Linked DNA regions of Alloactinosynnema sp. L-07. The protein of the gene in region 1 interacts with the protein of each later gene in a pairwise test. Links are inferred from orthologs where the notes say so. Each region holds a gene or a part of one and is shown on either strand. Other genes may lie near its edges. The genes, in order: BN1701_RS24615 and dnaE.

Evidence for each region.
Region 2: the proteins of BN1701_RS24615 (region 1) and dnaE interact in binary tests that used the Escherichia coli proteins (3 or more experiments, as listed by UniProt). The link is inferred for Alloactinosynnema sp. L-07 from one-to-one orthologs.

The regions. Positions count from the first base shown.
Region 1 is NZ_LN850107.1:5,446,513-5,457,048, forward strand. What follows is about bases 4,775-7,648. They hold BN1701_RS24615 (pyridoxal phosphate-dependent aminotransferase), read left to right. Parts: upstream 4,775-5,565; coding sequence 5,566-6,732; downstream 6,733-7,648. Other genes in these bases: BN1701_RS24610 (DUF445 domain-containing protein), read right to left, coding at 4,775-5,485; BN1701_RS24620 (CHAT domain-containing protein), read right to left, coding at 6,729-7,648. Also shown: BN1701_RS24575 (ABC transporter permease), read right to left, coding at 1-602; BN1701_RS24580 (ABC transporter ATP-binding protein), read right to left, coding at 599-1,264; BN1701_RS24585 (PadR family transcriptional regulator), read right to left, coding at 1,276-1,800; BN1701_RS24590 (VOC family protein), read right to left, coding at 1,846-2,205; BN1701_RS24595 (CGNR zinc finger domain-containing protein), read left to right, coding at 2,289-2,747; BN1701_RS24600 (hypothetical protein), read right to left, coding at 2,814-3,122; BN1701_RS24605 (hypothetical protein), read right to left, coding at 3,119-3,823; more of BN1701_RS24610, read right to left, coding at 4,277-4,774; more of BN1701_RS24620, read right to left, coding at 7,649-8,705; BN1701_RS36545 (hypothetical protein), read right to left, coding at 8,702-9,088; BN1701_RS24630 (RNA polymerase sigma factor), read right to left, coding at 9,085-9,636; BN1701_RS24635 (S8/S53 family peptidase), read right to left, coding at 9,700-10,536. UniProt on the Escherichia coli protein: Shows aminotransferase activity with methionine and histidine as substrates, and to a lesser extent also with phenylalanine.
Region 2 is NZ_LN850107.1:4,072,784-4,084,497, forward strand. What follows is about bases 3,650-7,701. They hold dnaE (DNA polymerase III subunit alpha), read right to left. Parts: upstream 7,384-7,701; coding sequence 3,850-7,383; downstream 3,650-3,849. Other genes in these bases: BN1701_RS18070 (cytochrome P450), read right to left, coding at 3,650-3,763; BN1701_RS18080 (FAD-dependent oxidoreductase), read right to left, coding at 7,694-7,701. Also shown: bioD (dethiobiotin synthase), read right to left, coding at 1-41; BN1701_RS18055 (glutaredoxin domain-containing protein), read left to right, coding at 110-361; BN1701_RS18060 (adenosylmethionine--8-amino-7-oxononanoate transaminase), read right to left, coding at 401-1,669; BN1701_RS18065 (hypothetical protein), read right to left, coding at 1,680-2,360; more of BN1701_RS18070, read right to left, coding at 2,549-3,649; more of BN1701_RS18080, read right to left, coding at 7,702-8,926; gltX (glutamate--tRNA ligase), read left to right, coding at 9,023-10,507; BN1701_RS18090 (HAD family hydrolase), read left to right, coding at 10,641-11,435. UniProt on the Escherichia coli protein: DNA polymerase III is a complex, multichain enzyme responsible for most of the replicative synthesis in bacteria. This DNA polymerase also exhibits 3' to 5' exonuclease activity. The alpha chain is the DNA polymerase catalytic subunit.

The DNA.
Region 1 (10,536 bases):
ACGAGCAGCGCGACCGACCCGAGCAGCACCAGCAGCAGCAGGCCCGGGTCCATCGGCGAGCCTTGGCGCGGGACGCCGAACGAGTACACGTCGATGACCTGGGGCGCCGTGATCGGGCCCGATCCCAGATAGGCGGTCAGCGAGTCCGGGGCGGTGACCGCCATCGGGTCGATGGTCCCGACCACCCGCTGGGGGAACCGCTCGCGCAGCAGCGTGCTGCCGTCCGCGGCCATCAGGTCGGCCAGCGCGGGCGACAGGTAGATCTCGCCGTCCGCGGGCATCCTGGGCAGGCCCGGTGGGACGGGCGAGGTCGGACCGGTCGGATACAGCGACTCGACGGAGATCGTCTTGTCCTGGAAGGCGGTCACCCATCCCGCCAGCCGCAGGGGCGCGACCCCGTCAACCGCCGTCGTGTCCGGCTGCCCGGCCGCGGAACGGTCCTCGCGGGCCTGGATCATCGGTTCGACCGAGGCGGCCAGCAGCAGCACGGCCGTGGCGATGCCGATGCCGGCCGCGCTCAGCGCGAGGCGCGCGATCGAGGTCCGGCCGCCCCCGACAGCCAGCCGGACCCCGATGCGCAGATCGTTGAGCCAGCCCGTCACGGGACCAGCTCCACTTGCCGGGTGCGGCCGTCGCGCACGACGACCTCGCGGTCGGAGTAGGCCGCGACCCTCGGCTCATGGGTGACCAGGACGATCGCGGCGCCGGTCTCCTTGGCCGTGTGCACGAGCAGGCTCATGACCTGTTCGCCGTTGAGCGAGTCGAGCGCGCCGGTCGGCTCGTCGGCGAAGATCACCTTCGGGCCGGTCACCAGCGCGCGGGCCACCGCGACCCGCTGGCCCTGGCCGCCGGAGACCTCGCCGGGCCGCTTGTCGGCGACCCCGTCGACCTCCAGGCGGCCCAGCCACTCCAGGGCGGCCCGCTCAGCCTTGGCGCGGGAGGTACCGCCGAGGCGCAGCGGCAGCGCCACGTTCTCCAGGCAGGTCAGCTCCGGGACCAATTGGCCGAACTGGAACACGAAGCCGAACTCGGTGCGGCGCAACTCGCTGCGCCGCTTGTCCGACATCGCGGTGAGCTCCTGGCCGTCGTAGACGATGGAGCCGGACACGGGCGCGACGATGCCTGCCATGCAGTGCAGCAGAGTCGACTTGCCCGAACCCGACGGCCCCATCACCGCGACGATCTCGCCACGCCCGACCGTCATCGCCGCGCCGTCGAGCGCCTTGGTCTGCCCGAAGGACAAGTGAAGATCGGCGCCGACCATCAGGTGGTCCGTCACGAGGCCACCTGCTTGCCCAAGTCCGCGAGCCGGGCCGTGGTCAGCTCCAGCCAGCGCAGGTCGGCTTCGAGGTGAAACAGCGCGTGGTCGCAGATGAGCTGGTCGGCCAGGTCGCCCTGCTGCTTGCGCACGGTCAGCTCGCGCATCGCCCGCAGATGCGCGTTGCGCTGGGCGTCGAGGACCTCTCCGGCGCTGCGGCCGGACATGAGCGCGAGGATCACCTTGGTATAGAGCGCGCTCTGCAGATAGATCTCAGGCTTCTCCGGGGTCACGAGCCACACCCCGACATCGGTGACACCCGCGTCCGTGATCGCGTACCGCTTGCGCTCCGGACCTCCCCCAGGTTCGACACCGCTCTCCTCCACCAATCCGTTGCGCAGCAGCCGCGAGAGCGTGGAGTAGACCTGCCCATAGGCCAGCGGTCGGTCGGCTCCAAAGTGCTCGTCGTAAGCACGCTTCAGGTCGTATCCGTGCCGGGGACCTGTCTCCAGGAGCCCCAGCAAGGCGTGTCCGATTGACATGACCCGAACTGTACACCATGGGTATACACACTGCGAATAGCAGGCTCAGCAGGCGCAGAGGCAGAACGGGTGCCCGGCCGGATCGGCATAGACCCAGAAGGTGTCAGCCGAGTCGTCGAGCAGCTTGGCACCCAGGCCGACCGCGCGCTCGGCGGCCGCGGGGAGATCGGCGACGGCCAGGTCGAGGTGGAACATCTGCGGCCGGTCGCCCACCGGCCAGGTCGGCGGCAGGTAGTTCCCGACTTGCTGAAAGTCGATCCGGCCCGCGTCGCCCTTGATCGACATCCACGAGTTGTCGTCGCCCGCTTCCGGGGCAGGCCAGTCGAGCAGGGCGGCGTAGAAGGTCGACAGCGCGAGCGGGTCCGGGCAGTCCAGGACGACCGCGCCGAGCGTGGGAACCGACATGACTCCTCCTCATCGAGTAACCAGTGAGATCGAGCATGGCGGTTAGCTCTGATCACGTCAACCGGTATAAGGCCTACAGTGGTTTGGTGAGCGACGTGGAGTTGGTCCTCGACTTCCTCAACACCGTGGACGTCGAACAACACGCCGATGTGCTCGACGACCCGGTCCTCTGGCAGGCGTGGCTGGCCGAGCGCGGGCTTGAGCCGGGCGACCCCGAGCATGTGCGAGCGGTGCGCGACGGCCTGCGCGGCCTGGTCGGCGGCGCGGCGGCCCCGCCCCCGCCGGGGTCGGACGTGCGGGTCGAGGTGGTCGACGGCATGGCGCGGCTGGTGGCGGGCAAGGTTTCCGGCGCGGTGCTGGCGGCGGTGAGCAGGCTTGTCGTGCTCGGCGACTGGGAGCGGATGAAGATCTGCCCGGCCGACGAGTGTCAGTGGGCGTTCTTCGACCGGTCGCGCAACCGGTCGCGGACGTGGTGCTCGATGCAGGTGTGCGGCAACCGCGAGAAGGCGCGTGCGTGGCGGGAGCGGGCGCGGCTCAGCTAGCCCTCACGGCGAGCGGGCCCGTCCGGCGTGCAGGCCGGACGGGCCCTTGTTCCTGCGGTCGGCCGATCAGTTCTCGGTGAAGTCGCTGGTGCCGCCGGAGTGGGTGCACCTCCACCTCGGGAACTCGTAGAAGTCACCGTCGTGGAAGCCAAAGATGTTGTAGTACTTACCGATCTCCGGAAGATCGCCCTGGGTGAACTGCCCGGCCGAGAACGTGAAGGTCGCGCCGAGCGTGCCGGTGCCGTCGCTCAGCAGGCCGGGGCCGCCGAGGATCGGGACGACCTTCACCTTCGTGTAGGCGCCCTGCGGGTTCTTCGTCTGTCCGCCGTCCTTGGCCCGCTGAGTGGACGAGGCGCGGTCGCCGGGCGGCGTCATCGGGTCGCCGCCGTGAGCAGTTCCCGCTTGCCGCTGATGACCTGCTTGTGCTCCAACGCGTTCCGGCCGCTGGTCGGGCTGACGCTCCACTGGTTGTCCTCGCCCAGCGTCGCGGTCATCGAGAAGACACCCGCCGGGAACCGGATGTCGGTTTTGTCGGTGATCGACCCGATGTCGAGCACCTCGCCCTGGGAGTAGGTGCCCGCGGCCAGGTAGTACACCGGGTGGGGCGTGAAGGTCAGGTTGAGGTTCGGCTGCGACTGGACGGCGAACGTGCCCGCGCCGGACATGCCGATGCCGATGCTGGCCCGCTTCAGCGGGATGTTCGAGGCCTCCTTGATGTACAGGGAACCGACCTGCGCGCCATCGGTGGGTGTCGACGTGAACGTGTACGCGTTCGCGGACGGGTGCGAGAAGCCGATCTGGTTGCCCGCCTTGGTTTCCGTCGTGACTCCGTTGACGGTGGGGTCGGCGGGCCACGTCTGGGAGGCGTCGAAGTAGACGCCTGGGACCAGCGTCCCCGTCTCCGACCAGACGAACGAGTAGTCGACCGTCCACCTAATCGGGTACGCCGGTTTGGCGAACCAGGCGAGTGACAGCACGTTCGGGACGCCAAGGTTCGGGTCCTCTTGGTACACGCACATGTCGACGAAGTTCGTCGAGTCGTTGACGACCCGTAGGGTGTATTGGTTTCCAGCCATTCGAATGCAGCTCCCTGTCAGGAAGAATTCTTTCGCCGGGATCGCACCGCCGAAATCGTGTCGGGAGAACGTGATATCCGGAACAGGATTCGGGGTGCGCCGAGAAGTCTGCCGCAGGCGCGCGCTTTCGGTAGTGGTGGCACCCGAACGAGAGCGGGATCGCCAAGGGCCTGTTCAGGGGCTTCGGAGTCCGAATAATCGCAAGAAAGAGTGGTCGAGTCCACCGGTTCGAGTAGATTGGCGGTCACTGTGGCGGACGAGCGGGGACGGCTCTGCGGCCGTTCGGGTTCAGGAAAGGGCTGCGGCAGTAATCGCTCGGAGTGTTCACCCAATCCTGGAAAAAGAAGTTCATTTTCCAGGAAATGATCGATGTCGCGATGGGAAACGTCGGCGATGCGCTGAACGGGTGAAGAAAACCACTATCGAGACCTGACGAGATGATGTTCCCGCGGGTCAGCTTATGAGTTGCGCGACGGTGTAGATCAACAATCCGGCCAACGCACCCACTACCGTGCCGTTGATGCGGATGAACTGCAGGTCGCGGCCGACCTGCAGCTCGATCTTGCGCGAGGTCTCCTCGGCGTCCCAGCGCTGGACGGTGTCGGTGATCAGCGTGGTGATCTCGTCGCGGTAGTTCAGCACGACGTACGCGGCGGCGCCCTCGACCCAGGTGTCGGCCTTGGTCCGCAGGGTCTCGTCGGACACCAGGCGCTCGCCCAGGGTCATCAGGCCCGCGCGGACCCGGGTGCGCAGCTCGCTCGACGGGTCCTCGGCGGCGTCGAGGAGCATCTTCTTGGCCGTCGACCACGCCGACCCGATGAGCGTCTGCACGTCAGGGTGGTCGAGCACCTGGTGTTTGACCTGCTCGGCGCGCTCCATGACCCGAGGGTCGGTCTGCATGTCACCCGCGAACTCGGTGAGGAACTTGTCGAGAGTGAGGCGCATGGGGTGGTTGACGTCGGTCTTGACCGCCCACGCGAAGGACAGGACCTCGCCGTAGACCTTGTCGGCGACCAGCGCGTCGACGAATTTCGGTGACCACGTCGGGGCGCGGCCGGAGACGACGTTGAGCACCTGGGAGTGGTTGGCCTTGACCCACTCGTAGGCCTGGTCGCACATGAGGTCGACCAGTTTGTGGTGGGACCCGTCGCCGATGACCCGCTCCAGGAGCTTGCCCAGCGGCGGTCCCCACGGGGTGCCGATGATCCGTGAGACCACGGCCTGCTCCATGACGGCCTGCACGTCCTCGTCGCGCAGCACGGTGACCGCGCCGCGGACCACGGTGGCCAGTTCGGATGTCACCCGTTCGGCGTTTTCTTTTTCCGCGAGCCAGCCACCCAGCCTGCTCGCCACGCCCACCCGGCGGAGGCGTTCGCGCACGACCTGCTCGGAGAGGAAGTTGGCGCCGACGAAGTCGCCGAGGCTGTCGCCAAGGACGTCCTTCTTGGTCGGGATGATCGCGGTGTGCGGGATCGGCAGCCCCAGTGGCCTGCGGAACAGCGCGGTCACCGCGAACCAGTCGGCCAGCGCGCCGACCATGCCCGCCTCGGCCGCGGCCTTGATGTAGCCGACCCAGCCCGGGGCGCCCGCGGCCTGCCACAACGTCATCGCGAAGAAGATCGCCGTCGCGCCGAGCAGGAACGCCAGCGCCACTCCTTTCATCTGTCGAAGGCCACGCCGCTTCTCGAGTTCTCCTGGGATCGCTTGCTCCACGACCTCATTGTCCGTGAGGATGCTGTTCCGTGCCTCGAACCACCCTTGTACCCAGGCTGCGCCCGTTCACGTCGACGATCTTCGCCGAGATGACCGCACTGGCGGTGAGCACTGGCGCGGTGAACCTGGGCCAGGGCTTCCCGGACACCGACGGCCCCGCCGCAATGCTCGCCGCCGCCCAAGAAGCGATCGGCGCGGGGATCAACCAGTACCCACCCGGCCCCGGCCGCCCCGAACTGCGCGCGGCCATCGCGGCCCAGCGCTCGCGCTACGGGACCCATTTCGACCCGGACACCGAGATCCTGGTGACCGTCGGCGCCACCGAAGCCATCGCCGCATCCCTGCTGGCCCTGGTCGACGTCGGCGACGAAGTGATCATGTTCGAGCCCTACTACGACTCCTACGCGGCCTCGGTCGCCATGTCCGGCGCCACCCGCCGCGTGGTCTCTCTGGCCGAGGAGCCCTCCGGCCGGTTCGGCCTCGACGTGGACGCACTCCGGGCAGCGGTGACTCCCGCGACCAAGGCCATCCTGGTCAACACGCCCCACAACCCGACCGGCACTGTCCTAACGGCAGAAGAACTCGCCGAGATCGCCGCCGTCTGCGTCGAACACGACCTCCTGGCGATCACCGACGAGGTCTATGAGGACTTGCTGTTCGACGGTCTGCGGCACGTACCGCTGGGTTCCCTCCCGGACATGGCCTCCCGCACGCTGACGATCTCCAGCGCGGGCAAGAGCTTCAACTGCACCGGCTGGAAGATCGGCTGGGTCTGCGGCCCCGCCGAACTGGTGGCGGCGGTCCGCTCGGCCAAACAGTTCCTCACCTTCGTCGGCGGAGCCCCCTTCCAGCCCGCCATCGCCCACGCCCTCAACCACGAGAGCGCCTGGGTCAAGGACCTGCGCGACTCACTGGCCAACAAGCGCGACCGCTTGTCAGCGGGCTTGGCAGAGGCCGGGTTCGGCGTGCGTCCGACGGCGGGGACCTACTTCGTGTGCGCGGACGTCCGACCACTCGGCTTCACCGACGGTCTCGAACTGTGCAGGGAACTCCCAGGCCGAATCGGCGTGGCGGGCGTCCCGGTCCAGGTCTTCACCGACAACCCAGACCGCTGGCGCCACCTGGTCCGCTTCGCCTTCTGCAAGAAGGACGAGATCCTGGACGAAGCCATCGAACGCCTCCACAAGCTGGGCTAGGCGCCGAAGCAGAGGAAACCCAGGTGGCCGTGCGCCATCTGGGCCTCCGCAAGCGCTTGCGAAAACCGCTGACCGCTGGCAACTCCTGCGTGGAACGCGCGCATGAAGGAACCAGCCCGCCCATCCGGCACAGGAATGTCGCTCGCGATCACCGAAGCGGTCCCGCGAGCCAACAACGACTCGGCGAACCCAGCCGACTCGCACGCGGCCAAAACCACCTGACCCGGGACAGACCGAAAGTCGGCGGGCCTCAGCAAACCGTCCGCCAACGCGAGCGCAGGCCCAAACCGCCCATGCGCGGCGATGTGAACCAGCCGCGCACCCCTCGTCAACGCGACAGCCCGCACCGTCGCCGCTTCCCCGGTGAACGCGACACCGCCGTGGCGAGTCCGCAGATCCTCAACCTCCGCTGACGCGTGCGAAAGCCCAGACCCGGCGATCCACACCGCGTCTCCCCTGGCAGGCCGCACCCGATCCGCGCGCACCCAAGCCGACGCGGAAGGCGCCACCACCAGCGGCCTCCCGATGAACGACGGCAACGCGGACCACAGAATCCTGAGATCACCAGGCACGATCACCAACTCCCGATCACCAGCCGCCCGCGACACCTCCGCCACCAGCCCGTCAACGGCCGCCGCTGCCGCGACCGGCTCCCCACAGCCACCGCGGGCCGCGAGCGCACACCCCCGCCGCAACATCTCACCGGCCGCGACTATCCGCTCAGCCGAACCCAACTCATGCAGCCGGAACCGGCTCCGCACCACGGAAACAGCCATCATCTGTCCCTTATGGACAAACAGATTCACCAGCGCCCGCTCACCCAGCTGACCCGCCACGTCCAGCGATCCAGGCTCGATCCACGAGAACACGGTCCGCGGATCACCACCCGCCACCGCCTCCGAAAGCCCCGCCGCGGCCAAGCGATGATCAGGCATGCCCGCACGGCAAGCGGCGAACACACCCTGACGCGTCTTCGCGGTCCGACTCCTGGCCAACCAGCCAAGTGAGCGAAGTTCAGCTGACGTGGCATGCCGGTGCCGTTCAACCAGATCCGCCCGGCCACCCAGCAAGTGCAACTCGGCCGCCTCGACCAGCCACCCCGCCCGCTCACAGGCCACTGCGACCGGAGCGGAAGGCTTTCCGGCCGCGCGCAGCCGAACGGCAACGGCTCGATCGGCCCACGCGGGCCGGCCCTGTGCCTGGAACAACTCGACAGCCGCCTCAGCCGAGGTCACAGCAGCCGAGCGGTCACCCGCGCGCAGTGCGCACCGCGCGTGGGCAAGAGTCGCCTCGGCGAAGTCCGGACCACGCCCGGCGACGCCGAGCAACGAGGACGCCCGGGCCAGAGCCTTCCCCGCTTCTTCCACGCGACCCGTCCCCAGTAGTGCATTGGCCCGATCGACCAACACCTCTGGACGGCGGGTGGCATCGATGCCTGCCTCCGCGTAGAGGACCAGTGCCCGATCGAACTCACCGGCCTGTGCGGCGACGAAACCCTTGTTGTGCAAGCAAGTCGCGGCCCGCTCGAACTCGGAGAGACCGCGATACAGGGCGCGGGCCTCGTCCAACAGGTCATGCGCCAAGGAGAAACGGTGCAGGTATCCCGCGCTCACCCCGGCCCCAACCAGCGCGTTGGCACGCCAACGCGGATCTTCCACGGCATCCGCTGCCGCGCTCAGCACGTCGAAGGCGGACTTGTGGTCGGCCTCCATGCAGAGTCGGAGGCCCGTCAGGCAATCGGCCCGTCCACGTAGCCGCGTGGGCAGCTTCGGCTTGGCGGTGGTGATCAACCGACTGGCGGAGGTGTGGTCGCCGAGTTGTTGGCAGATCCACGCCAGCACCAGTTCGGACTCCGCTGCCTGCGCCCGCGTCGCCGCGATGGCGAGAGCGCGGCGGGCGTGTGGTTTGGCCAGGAGTGGTTCGCCGCGTTCCTGGTGGGCGAGGGCGGCGGCGTGGTGTCGGGTCCAGGTCATGAGAGCCACTCCGAGACCAAGGGGACGTCGCCGTCTCGGTGCAGGACAAGGCGCACCCGGCCGGAAACTCGCGCGGAGAAGCCGCCGACCACGTCCACGGGCACCTCGACCACACCCTCGCCGCTGTGGAGTTCCACGCGGGTGACCGGGATGGCCAGCAGCCCGGAGAGGTGGTCGGACAGTTCGATCACGCAGGCGGCCGAACGCCAGATCCGGGCCTCGCCGCGAACCGCGGCGGCCGGGGTCGGGGTCAGGGCCAGCCAATCCCATCGCGCGCCAAGGAAGGCTCCGGCGGCGACGGCGGCGCGGTGGACTCGGGTGGGGACCGGGTCGAGGCGGTCGAGCATGCCCGCGAGGTCGGCGAGCAGGTCGGCGTCGGTCATCCGGCCACCTCTTCCGGCATGCCGAACACGGCGAGCGTGCGGCGCAGGGTGTCCAGGCAGCGGCCCTTGGTGTTGCCGATGCTGCCCGGGGCGACGCCGATCGCCCTGGCCATGCGGGCGTAGCTGAGCCCGGGGGCGAAGGCGACGAGGCCTAGCAGCGTGCGACAGCGTTCCGGGAGAGTGGCGAAGGCCCGCCAGAGAAGGTCGTCGCGCTCGGTGCGCAGAGTCGTCGTCTCGGGTGCGTTCTCGTCGGGAACATCATCGAACGCCTCCGACACCACCACCCGCGCCCGGTCCGCGATGACCCGCAGCGACTCCCGGCGCGCGGTGGTGACCAGCCAGGCCGGGAGACGGTCTGGCGCGTGCAGGCCGGTGATGTTCTCGGCCAGCGTGATCCACGTGCTCTGACTGACATCGGCCGCGTCGGAGTCGGTGAGCCGGTGGGAGCGGGCGACCCGCCAGACGAGTCCGCTGAAGCGGTCCACCAACTCCCGCCAGGCGAACTGGTCGCCCGCACCTGCCTCGCGGACGAGCTCCGCAGTGTCCACTGTGTCCTCCCGTTGATCGTTTCCGGCGGTCGGACGACGATCAACGGGAGACGGCTCCGCAGGTCACACCATCGAGTGAGGCGCTCCCTTGTGGAGCGCGGTGGCGAGGGCGGCGGCCACCTGGGGTGCGGCGAATGAGGTGCCACTCCAGCGGGCGGCGCCGTATTCACGGGTGGTTGGGGTGAGGCGGACGTGGGCGCTGACGATGTCGACGCCGGGGGCCGTGGTGTCGACCCACGGGCCGCGGCCGGAGAACGGGGCGGGCTGACCGTCGGCTGTGGTCGCGCCGACGGCGATGACGGCCGGGTGGGCTGCGGGCCAGAAGGGGCGAGTGGTCGCGGTGTTGCCCGCGGCCGCGACGAATCGGGTGTCCCCGAACTTCTCCAGTTCGCGGGCCAGGACCGGTGGGCACTGGTCGTCTGGAGTGTGGCAGCCGAAGGTCATGACGACGATGTCGATCTTCTCGCCGACCGACGCCGCGTGTTCGCGGGTTCGGCGGAGGGCGGTGGCGACGGTGCGGTCGTCGGTCAGGCCGTGGGAGGTCAGGACCCGGTGGTGGCGCAGGGTGGCACCAGGGGCATGTCGCAGCAGGATCCCGGTGACGAAGGTGCCGTGGCCTGCCTGCTGATCGGCCACCCCATCCCCGTCGAGGTCGAGGATCTCCTGGTGGGGGCCCCATTCACCGAACCAGGGGCGGTCGGTGAACCAAGGATGCGCGTCGACGCCGGTGTCCAGGATGAGCACGGTCACCGGGGTGTCCCAGACCTCGACGGCGGGCGCGGGCGGCAGCGGGACCGGCACCGGGGTCGCGCCCGTGCCGTGCAGGATCGGGGAGCCGACCATGACGGTGTGGACGTGGTTGATCGAGATCGGCAGCCCGGGATGGTCGGCGGCGATCGC
Region 2 (11,714 bases), 1.4 Mb from region 1 along the record:
CCGACGCCCGTGCCGGTCCCGGTGATCACAAGAACACTCACGTGGTGCAGGTTAGACCTGGCAATTGGTTATGGCCGCCACACCCCAACACTCTGGATATGGTCGAACCGTGAGCAACGACGTCCTCATCTACAGCGCCGACTGGTGCGGCGACTGCCGCCGAGCCAAGTCCTGGCTGCGGGCCAACACCGTCCCCTTCACCGAGATCGACGTCGAGCATGACGACACGGCCCGGGACCTGGCGGTAGAGATCGCGGGCGGACGCAAGAACATCCCGGTGATAGTCCTGCCAGACGGAACAGTGTTGATAGAGCCGACCAACACCGAACTAGCCGACGCCCTAGGCGTTCCAGTCGCCTAACAAGGCGAACACCAGACAGGCACCCACGGCGCCAGGCAACTACCCCACAGTCGCCGCCGCGATCGCTCCCGCACAAATCAAAGCAACATCATCAGTGCCACTGACAAACGGCGGCATCGTGTAAATCAAGTCCCGGAACGGCCGCAGCCATACGCCTGCCCGCACAGCGGCCTCAGTGGCCGCTCTCATATCCACCGGATGATCAAGCTGGATCACCCCGATAGCCCCCAAAACCCGAACATCCTGAACACCAGCAAGATCACGCGCCGGAGTCAGGCCCGCGGTCAGCTCCGCCTCGATCCGTTTGACCGTCCCCCGCCAGTCCCCCTCAAGCAGCAGATCAATCGAAGCCAGTGCCACGGCCGACGCCAACGGGTTGCCCATGAACGTCGGCCCGTGCGCCAACACCGGAACCTCCCCCCGCGAAATCCCATCAGCGACCCGCGCCGTGCACAACGTCGCAGCCATGCTGAGGTATCCCCCAGTCATCGCCTTTCCAACACACAGCACGTCCGGACTGACTCCCGCGTGATCAGCGGCGAACAGCTCCCCAGTCCGCCCAAACCCCGTAGCGATCTCGTCAAAGATCAGTAGCACGTCATGCGTCAAACACAACTCGCGCAGCACATGCAGATAGCGCGGGTCGTGGAAACGCATGCCGCCCGCACCCTGAACCACCGGCTCGACGATCACCGCGGCGAGTTCGTCAGCATGAGTCTCGATCAAAGTCGCCAAATGCGCGACGTAGTCATGGTCGAACTCGGCGGGCGGGGCATCGGCGAACACCTGCACCGGCAGCACCCCGCGCCACAGAGAGTGCATCCCGCCATCCGGGTCACACACGCTCATCGGGTTGAACGTGTCGCCGTGGTAGCCGCCGCGCCAGGTCAGCAGCTTCGTCTTCGCCGGGTTGCCGGTCGACCGCCAGTACTGCAGGCACATCTTGATCGCGACCTCGACCCCGACCGAGCCCGAGTCGCACAGGAACACGTGCTGGAGCGGCTCCGGGGTGATCTCGACCAACCGGGCGGCCAGGCGGACCGCGGGCTCGTGGGTGAGTCCGCCGAACATGACGTGGCTCATCTTCCCGGCCTGCTCGACCAGCGCGGCGTCGAGGACGGGGTTGCGGTAGCCGTGGATGGCCGCCCACCAGGACGACATGCCGTCGACCAGCTCGCGCCCGTCGGCCAAGGTCAGCCGAACGCCCTGGGCCGAACGCACGACGAGAGGGTCCTGCGTGCCTGGCATCGGGCCGTAGGGGTGCCAGACGTGTGCGCGGTCGAGTGCGATCAGCTCTTCTGGAGACACACCAGGCAGGCTATCCGGCCAGCTCCTTGCGCCGGGCGACCAGGCGAGCCAGGTCACGCCCCTGGTCGGTGGGCAGGATCCACTCCCCGGGCGGCACGGCGATCCGCACGGCGGGCCCAGGTGTGACCGTCACGTTCAACTCGCCCACGCCGGGAACGTGCAGCGTCGCCCGGCGCGCGACCATCACCTGTTCGACGGCCCCCACCGAGCCGAGGTCCACGACGGGCCGCACCGTGCGCAGCCTGCCGCGGCTGCCGACCAGTGTGATCCGGTTGGCCCCCACCAGCAGTTCCAGGCCCCGCGACCCCCGCGCGGGCCACGGCACCTCGATCGCCGAGTCGGCGAGGTCGGCGCTGTAGGGGCAGAGGATCTTCTTGCCCGCGCGGCTCGCCAGGAGGTGACCGGCCGTCCCGAAGGCGAGGACGGCCAACGGGGCCGTCACCCAAGGCAGCCACAGCGACCCGACATAGGCCCCCGCGAGACCACCGAGAACCGCCGCGGCGACGGGCCAGCGGCGGGGCTTGAAGCGGTGGACGGCGAAGTAGGCGCCGCCCACGAACAGCAGGAGAGCGGGGATGCCGAGCCCGGGCAGCCAACCGTCGAGCAGGAAGGTCGCGACGATCCCGAGGATCGGGCCGAGGGCGACCACGAGCAGCAGATGTGGCCGAACGCCACGGAGGCGCGCTGTCACCACACTGCTTTGTCGCTGGTCAAGTTGCCCCCGCACCCATGGCACGGTACCCAACCCACGCCCGTGGGGCGGGGATTCCCGAATCTTGGCGTGGCGCCAATTGCCTCACCGCCCCGCCCGCAGTGCACATGATCGCCGCTCCAGAGAACTGGCCCGCGTACCTCGCCAGGCGCGAACCATGAGGACGGTCACCGGGTGCGGAGGTGGAGGTGCTCCAGGCCGCGGATGACGGTGCTGTCGCGCCAGCGCAAGGTGTGGGTGGCTTGGGCCAGCGCGAGATCGGGGAAGCGGGTCAGCAGGGAGCGGATGGCGATCTCGCCCTCCAGTCGGGCCAGGGGCGCGCCGACGCAGTAGTGGATGCCGTGGCCGAAAGCCAGGTGCCCCACCGGATCGCGGGTGATGTCGAGGCGGTCGGCGTCGGGGAAGCGGGCCGGGTCGCGGTTGGCGGCGCCGAGGCCGACCAGGATGAACTCACCCGCCGGGATCTCGGTGTCCCCCAGGACCAGGGGCTCGGTGGTGAAGCGCAGCGTCGCCATGCTGACCGGGCCTTCGTGGCGCAGCAGCTCCTCGATCGTGTTGGGGAGCAAGGAGAAGTCCGCGCGCAGTGCGGCCAGCTGGTCGGGGTGGGTGAGCAGGGTGAGGATGCCGTTGCCGATCAGGTTGACCGTGGTCTCGTGGCCCGCGAGCAGCAGCAGGAACGCCATCGAGACGAGTTCCTCGCCGGTGAGGCGGTCGTCGTCGTCGCTGGCCTGGATGAGTTCGCTGAGCAGGTCCGCACCCGGATTGGCCCGCTTCGCCGCGATCAGCTGGACGAGATACCCCTGCATCGACGTGGCGGCGGCGGTCAGCCGCTCGCTGCGGTCGTTGGACACCAGGGTATCCGACCACGAGCGGAAGTCCTCCCGATCGGAGACCGGGACGCCGAGCACCTCGCAGATGACCGTGATGGGCAGCGGGTAGGCGAAGACTTCGAGCAGGTCGACCACTTCGGTCCCCGCCATCGCGTCGAGGAATTCGTCGGCGATCTCCTGGATTCGGGGGCGCAGGTGGTCGATGCCGCGCGCGGTGAACGCCTTGTTGACCAGCTTGCGCAGGCGGGTGTGGTTGGGCGGGTCGGTGTTGAGCATGTGCGAGGACAGGCTCGTGGCGAAGGTCGCCCGCTGCGTGCCGGGGTCGAGGTGGCGTTCGATCAGGTCGCCCGCGCGAACGACGTCCTTGCTCAGCGTCGGGTCCGCCAGCGCCGAGCGCGCTTCCGCGTAGTCGGTGACGAGCCAGGCGTGCAAGCGCGTCGGCAGCACGATCGGCCGGACCGGGCCGGTGGTGCGCAGCTGCTCGTAGAGCGCGTGCGGATCCTGCATGAAGGCGTCGTCGAGCCTGATCACGTTGTCCAGCAAGGAAACCATCCCCCAAAGCCTGAGCGTACCCCGTGGTATCCACGGTACTCACATCCGCTCGACCATGCGGCGGATTAGCCCATTCAGGTGATCACCTAGGCGAGACAGCCCGGTCCGAGCAGCGCCTTCAAGTCGCCCATCAGCGACGGCGACGGGCTGACCCGCAGCGCGTCGTCGAGCTTGAGGAGGGTCTGACGCGGGCCGTTGATCAGCTTCAGATGGACCTCGGTGGTGCCGGGATGGGCGCCGAGGACGTCCTTGAGTTGGGCGACCAGCGGCGGCGTGCACTTCGTCGCGGCCATGCTCAGCCGGAACGGGGCGCCCGCGTGGTTGCTCAGGTCGGGCACGGCGAGGTCGTTGGCGATCAGCGACGTGCGGTCGTCGCGCTTGGCCACCCTGGCCTTGACCAGCACGATCGCGTCCTCCAGCACGCCCATCCCGATCACGGCGTACGTCTTGGGGAAGAACAGCACCTCGATGCCGCCTGCCAGGTCCTCCAGCATCGCCGAGGCCCACGGCTCGCCGTTGCGGTTCACCCGCCGGTTGACCGCGGCGAGGATGCCGCCGATCACCACCTGCGTGCCGTCGCCGATCCCGCCTTCCAGGATGGCGGCGATCGACGTGTCCGACTGCGAGGTCAGGATGTGTTCGACGCCGTTGAGCGGGTGGCCGGACACGTAGAGCCCCAGCATCTCCCGCTCCAGCGCGAGTTGGTGCTTGGACTCCCAGAACTCGTCGGGCACGGGGACGTCGAAGACACTGGTCACGCTGTCTTCCTCGTCGCCGCCTGCGCCGAACAGGTCGAACTGGCCGACCGCCTCGGCTTTCTTGGTGTCCATCACCGCGTCGATGGCGTCGGTGTGGATCAGGAACAAGCCCTTGCGCGGGTGCTTGAGCGAGTCGAAGGCGCCCGCCTTGATCAGCGATTCGACGACCTTCTTGTTGCAGGCCACCGCCTCCACCTTGCGCAGGTAGTCGGAGAAGTCGGTGAACTCCCCCTTCTCCGTGCGGGACTTGATGATCGACTCGACGGCGTTGGCTCCAACGTTGCGGATCGCGCCGAGGCCGAAGCGGATGTCGTTTCCGACCGGGGCGAAGTCCTTCTCCGACTCGTTGACGTCCGGCGGCAGCACCGAGATGCCCATCTTGCGGCACTCGGCGAGGTAGACCGCCGCCTTGTCCTTGTCGTCGCGCACGCTGGTGAGCAGTCCGGCCATGTATTCGGCCGGGAAGTTCGCCTTGAGATAGGCGGTCCAGTAGGAGACCAGTCCGTACGCGGCCGAATGCGCCTTGTTGAAGGCGTAGTCGGCGAAGGGAACGAGGATGTCCCACAGGGTCTTGATCGCGTCCTTCGGGTATCCGTTCTTCTCCATACCGCCGGAGAAATTGACGAATTCCGCGTCCAGGACCTCTTTCTTTTTCTTGCCCATGGCCCGGCGGAGCAAGTCCGCTTGTCCGAGCGTGTATCCCGCGAGTTTCTGGGCGATCGCCATGACCTGCTCCTGATACACGATCAGGCCATAGGTTGTGCCGAGGATGTCTTCGAGCGCCTCCGCCAGCGACGGGTGAATCGGGGTGATGTCCTGCTGCTTGTTCTTGCGCAGCGCGTAGTTCGTGTGGGACTTGGCACCCATCGGCCCCGGCCGGTAGAGCGCGCCGACCGCCGAGATGTCCTCGAAGTTGTCGGGGCGCATAAGGCGCAGCAGGTCGCGCATGGGCCCGCCGTCGAGCTGGAACACCCCGAGCGTGTCGCCGCGCGACAGCAACTCGTAGGTGGGCTTGTCGTCGAGGCCGAGGGTCTCCAGGTCGGGCACCGGCTTGCCGTTGCGCTCGATGTTGACCAGCGCGTCGTCGATGACCGTCAGGTTGCGCAGGCCGAGGAAGTCCATCTTCAGCAGGCCGAGCGACTCACACGTCGGGTAGTCGAACTGCGTGATGATCGACCCGTCCTGCGGGCGCTTCCACAGCGGGATCGTCTCCATCAGCGGCTCGGCGCTGAGGATGACCGCGCAGGCGTGTACACCGGCGTTGCGGATCAGACCCTCAAGGCCCTTGCCGGTGTCGATGATCTCCTTGACCTGCGGGTCGCTGCCGTAGAGCTCGCGGATCTCGGTGGCCTCGGCGTAGCGCTTGTGCTGAGTGTCGAACAGGCTGTTGAGCGGGATGTCCTTGGCCATGACCGCGGGCGGGTAGACCTTGGAGATCTTGTCGGCGATGGCGAAGCCGGGTTGGCCGAACAGCACGCGCGCGGAGTCCTTGATCGCGGCCTTGGCCTTGATCGTGCCGAACGTGATCACCTGCGCGACCTTGTCCGCGCCCCACTTCTCGGTGGTGTAGCGGATGACGTCGCCGCGCCGACGTTCGTCGAAGTCGATGTCGATGTCGGGCGGGCTGACGCGGTCGGGGTTGAGGAACCGCTCGAAGATCAGGCCGTGGGCCAGCGGGTCGAGGTCGGTGATGCCCATCGCGTAGGCGATCAGCGCGCCCGCGGCGGACCCTCGGCCGGGGCCGACCCGGATGCCGTTGTTCTTGGCCCACTGGATGAGGTCGGCCACGACGAGGAAGTACGCCGGGAACCCCATCTGCAGGATGACGCCGATCTCGAACTCGACCTGGCGCTTGTGCTCGTCGTCGATGCCATTGGGGAACCGGCGGTGCATGCCTTCCCAGACCTGCTCGCGGAAGTACTCGTCCTCGGTCTTGCCCTCGGGGATCGGGAACTTCGGCATCAGGTTCCGGAACTCGAACATCCCGGTGGTGTCGACCTTCTCGGCGATCAGCAGGGTGTTGCGACACCCCTCCTGCCACGGGTCGGACGAGTCGACCGCGCGCATCTCGTCGGGCGACTTCAGGTAGTAGCCGGAGCCGTCGAAGCGGAAGCGGGTCGGGTCCTGCAGCGTGCTCGCGGTCTGCACACAGAGCAGCGCGTCGTGCGAGTCGCGTTCCTCGGCGTAGGTGTAGTGCGAGTCGTTGGTCACCACGAAGGGAATGTCGAGCTTGCGGGCGACGTCGACCAGGCCGTCGCGGACCCGGCTCTCGATCTCGATGCCGTGGTCCATCAGCTCGACGTAGAAGCTGTCCTTGCCGTAGATGTCGCGCCAGGCGGCGGCGGCTTCGACGGCCTCGTCGAACTGGCCGAGCCGCAGCCGGGTCTGCACCTCCCCGGAGGGACAGCCGGTGGTCGCCATCAGCCCACCGGAATGCTCGGCGATCAGCTCGCGGTCCATCCGGGGCCACTTGCCGAGCTGCCCCTCCAGGGACGCCCGGCTCGACAGCTTCATCAGGTTGCGCAGGCCCTCGTCGGTGCGCGCCCAGATCGTCTGGTGGGTGTAGGCGCCGCTGCCGGAGACGTCGTCGGACTTCTGGCCGGGGTCGCCCCAGCGCACCCGGTCCTTGCTGAAGCGGGACGCGGGGGCGAGGTAGGCCTCAATGCCCAGGATCGGCTTGATGCCCGCGCCTTTGGCCTGATTGAAGAAGTCGTAGATGCCGTTGGTGTGGCCGTGGTCGGTGATCGCCACCGAGGTCATGCCGAGGCGCTCGCACTCGGCGAACATGTCCTTGAGCTTGGCCGCTCCGTCGAGCATCGAGTACTCGGTGTGCACGTGAAGATGAGCGAAGGAGTCAGCCACGGAACGACACCCTAGCCGTGGTCCAGCTCATCGATGCGGCGACATACGGAGGCATGCCGAGGTTCTACCCCGCCGCACCGACACTCCCCAAAACTGGACGCGGAGTGCGACGTTCAGTCGCGCGACAGCAACTCCCGGTCACGCCATGCCATCCGTATCAAGGCCCGTGAGCCAGCCGGGCGGACGCCGTCCCGCTGCCGTGCTCCTGTTCACATTTGTGCACCCAGTTACGCAGTGTCTCCGAATTCATGTCCAACTCGCGCGATCGATTGGGTCCCTGCCCGGAAACCACGGGGCACCTCAGACCTCCTCAGGGCTGTTGCTTTGCCCAGGTGGGGGTGGGTTCTGTGAACAGGCCTCGGCCGACCAGCAATGCCGGCAGGCGGTTGAGCCAGGGGAGTCGGGTGATCAGCCGCAAGGGCGCCGGAGGCTCTACTGACTGGGCGATGTTCACCCTGCCCTCCAGCGCCGGCTTCAAAGCCTTCGCGTGTGCGACTCGTTGGAAGGTTTGGACCGCGACGGTCGGGATCAAGCGCCTGCGGCGGACGGCTGCCAGGTCCTTTGTAGACAAATTGCCGCGCTTCAGCGGCGCGGCCAGCAGTCTGGCTGTGGCGATGGCGTCCTGGACTGCCAAGTTGATGCCGATCCCGCCGACTGGGGACATCGCGTGGGCGGCGTCGCCTATGCAGAGGAGGCCGTTGGTGTGCCAGCGGCGTAGGCGGTCGAGTTTGACGTCGAGGACCTTGACATCGTCCCAGGTCGACACCGCGTCGGCGCGGTCGGCCAGCCAGGGGGCGGAATCGACCATGTCTCGCATGAGGGTGGTGACCGGGGTTTGCCGTGCGGCGGCGTCGGTGCCTTTGCGGATGAGGGTGGCGACTTGCCAGTAGTCGCGGCGGTCGATCATCACCGCTGCTCGGCGGTCGCCGATGAGGCCGACTATGCCGCTGGGGTCGCCCTCGTGTTTCGGGAGGCGGTACCACCAGACGTCCATGGGGGTCGGGTAGGAGGTGGGGCGCAAGCCCGCCTCGGCCCGCAGGAGTGACGTTCGGCCGTCGCAGGCGACGGTGAGGTCGGCGGTGATGGTGCCCGTTGTGCCGTCCTTTGTCCGGTATTCGACACCGGTGACGCGGTCGCCGGAGCGGGTCAGGCCGGTGGCGGCGGTGCTCATCCGCAGCGTGAAGGTCGGCTCCGCTTTGGCGGCGTTGGCCAGCAGGTCGAGCAGGTCCCACTGCGGGACCATCGCGATGTAGTTGCGCGGGCCGCGCAGTCTGGTCAGGTCGCCGACCGTCACCGCGCCGCCCTTGAACGGGATCAGGACCTTGTCGACGCGGCTCTGCGGCAGGGCGTCGAAGGCCGGGCCGAGGCCGAGGTCGTCGAGCAGGTCCAAGGTCGGCGGGTGGACGGTGTCGCCCCGGAAGTCGCGCAGGAAGTCGGCGTGCTTCTCCAGCACCGTCACCTCGATCCCCGCCCTGGCCAGTAGTAGCCCCAGGACCATCCCCGCCGGTCCACCCCCGACGACACACACCGTTGTGCGCTCCATCACGTCTCCCCTTTTCAACACAGGTTGAATAACTTGAGGATGCACCGGGGCGCCGGCTCGGTCAAGTGAGATCGGCAGGGATACCCTGATCGGGCCATGAGCACTCCAGACGCGAACACCCCAGTCCGAGCCCGCTTCTGCCCGTCACCGACCGGCACCCCGCACGTCGGGCTCATCCGTACCGCCCTGTTCAACTGGGCTTTCGCCCGGCACAGCGGCGGCAAACTCGTCTTCCGCATCGAGGACACCGACGCCGCCCGCGACTCCGAGGAGAGCTATGACGCCCTCCTCGACGCGCTGCGGTGGTTGGGCCTCGACTGGGACGAGGGTCCCGAGGTCGGCGGCGACTACGGCCCCTACCGGCAGAGTCAGCGCGGCGACCGCTACGCCGAGGTCATCCGCAAGCTGACCGAGGCGGGCGAGCTCTACGAGTCGTTCTCGACCAACGAAGAGGTCGACGCGCGCCGTAAGGCAGCGGGTCAGGACCCCAAGCTCGGCTACGACAACTTCGACCGGAATCTCACCGACGAAGAACGTGCCGCGCTGCGGGCCGAGGGTCGCGAGCCGACGCTGCGGCTGCGCATGCCCGACGGCGCCATCGCGTTCACCGACCTCGTCCGCGGCGACATCAGCTTCCCCGCGGACAGCGTGCCGGACCCGGTGCTCGTGCGCGCCAACGGCCAGCCGCTCTACACCCTGGTCAACCCGGTCGACGACGCTCTCATGCGGATCACCCACGTGCTGCGCGGCGAGGACCTGCTGCCCTCCACCCCGCGGCAGATCGCGCTCTACGAGGCACTGCAGCGCGTCGGCGTCGCCGAATTCACCCCCCACTTCGGTCACCTGCCACTCGTGCGCGGCGAGGGCAACAAGAAACTGTCCAAGCGCGACCCCGAGTCGAACCTTTTCGCCTATCGCGAGCGCGGATTCGTCCCGGAAGGAATGCTGAACTATCTGGCATTGCTTGGTTGGGCCATCGCCGACGACCGCGACATCTTCACCATGGCCGAGATGGTCGAGGCTTTCGACATCGGCAAGGTCAGCTCGAATCCGGCCCGATTCGACGTGAAGAAGGCCGAGGCCATCAATGCCGAGCACGTGCGCGCTCTGTCGCATGAGGAGTTCGTGCGCCGCGTTCTGCCGTATCTGATTTCCGCCGGCGTGCTCCCCGCGGAGCCGACCGGGGCGCAATTGGCCACTGTGGACGCCATCGCGCCCATGGTGCAGGAGCGGCTTATCGTCCTGTCGGACGCGGTGGCCATGGTGCGCTTCCTTTTCACCCCTGAGGGTGAGTTCGAGCCGGAGGCGGACTCGGCGGCCAAGGCCTTGGGCGCCGACGCCAAGCCGGTCCTCGACGCCAGCATCGAGGCGCTGGCGGCGCTGGACGAGTGGACCACACCGGCCATCGAGGGCGCCCTCAAAGCGGCGCTCATCGACGGCATGGGCCTCAAGCCGCGCAAGGCGTTCGCGCCGGTCCGGGTGGCCGCGACCGGTCGCACGGTCTCGCCGCCGCTCTACGAGTCCCTGGAGCTGCTCGGCCGCGACCGCACCCTCACCCGTTTGCGCGCCGCACTGCCGTAACGAATGGCGAACGCCCCGCGATAAGGCCCTTTCCTGGTCTATCGCGGGGCGTTCGTGCTTGACCGTGGCAGTAGTCGAAACATCACCGTTTCAGACGAATCGGAAACCCACATCGGCGACCTAATCTCGCTGGATGACTTCTGCGCTCGCGTCTATTTCACTGCCTTCGTCTACGCGGGCGGCGCTGAGTCGTGATCACTGCCCGCCAGTTATTCACGCGATCTGCCTGGATATCGACGACACTGTGATCGATTACACCGGCTCGGCAAGATCAGCGCTTTCGGAATTGATCGGCCGCGACGACATGTGGCAGGCCTGGCAGCGGGTCACCGACGAGTACAGCGCCAAAGCGGTCTCCGGTGAACTCGATCACGCCACCATGCGCCGCACCCGCACCAAGGCCTTCCTCGCCGACCTGGGCGTCCTTCTGGACGACGACGCGGTAGCCGAACTGGAGGAACGCAGGCTGAGCCGGATGAACCTGTCCTGGCGCCTGTTCCCCGACACCCGTCCCTGCCTCGATTGGCTGCGCGCCGCCGGTTTCGCCATCGCCGCTGTGACGAATGCCTCAGCGCCGCACCAGCGGGCCCGCCTGGCCGCCCAGGGCATCTCCCGCTACTTCGACGTCGTGGTCAGCGCGGGCGAGCTGGGCGTGGCCAAGCCCGACCCGGCGATCTTCCACGCCGCCTGCCGCCAGCTGGGCATCCCACCAGCGCAAACCCTCCACGTCGGCGACCGCCTCGACCTCGACGCCGCCGCCGCCCGCGCCGCGGGCCTGCACGGCGTCTGGCTCAACCGCGCCGCGCAGCGGTCCGACGTCGACGTCCCGATGATCGAGACCCTCGCCGACCTGCCTGAACTCCTGGTGACGGACTACCGAACACCAACGCTGACCAGCGCCTCGGGCGTCCCGAGCCCACGCGGGTAGGGGCCGATTTCTCTCCGGCATGGGGTGTGGTCTAACATCTTCTCCGGCAGCCGAACAGCGCAACGGGAGCGATCCTGGAGACGCTGATCGAATAGCCATTGGGGTATGGTGTAATTGGCAGCACGACTGATTCTGGTTCAGTTAGTCTAGGTTCGAGTCCTGGTACCCCAGCGCTAAGAGTCCGCAGAGCATCTGCTACGATTCTTCAGCAGTAAGACAAGAGAAAATGATCCTGGCCCCGTCGTCTAGCGGCCTAGGACGTCGCCCTCTCAAGGCGGT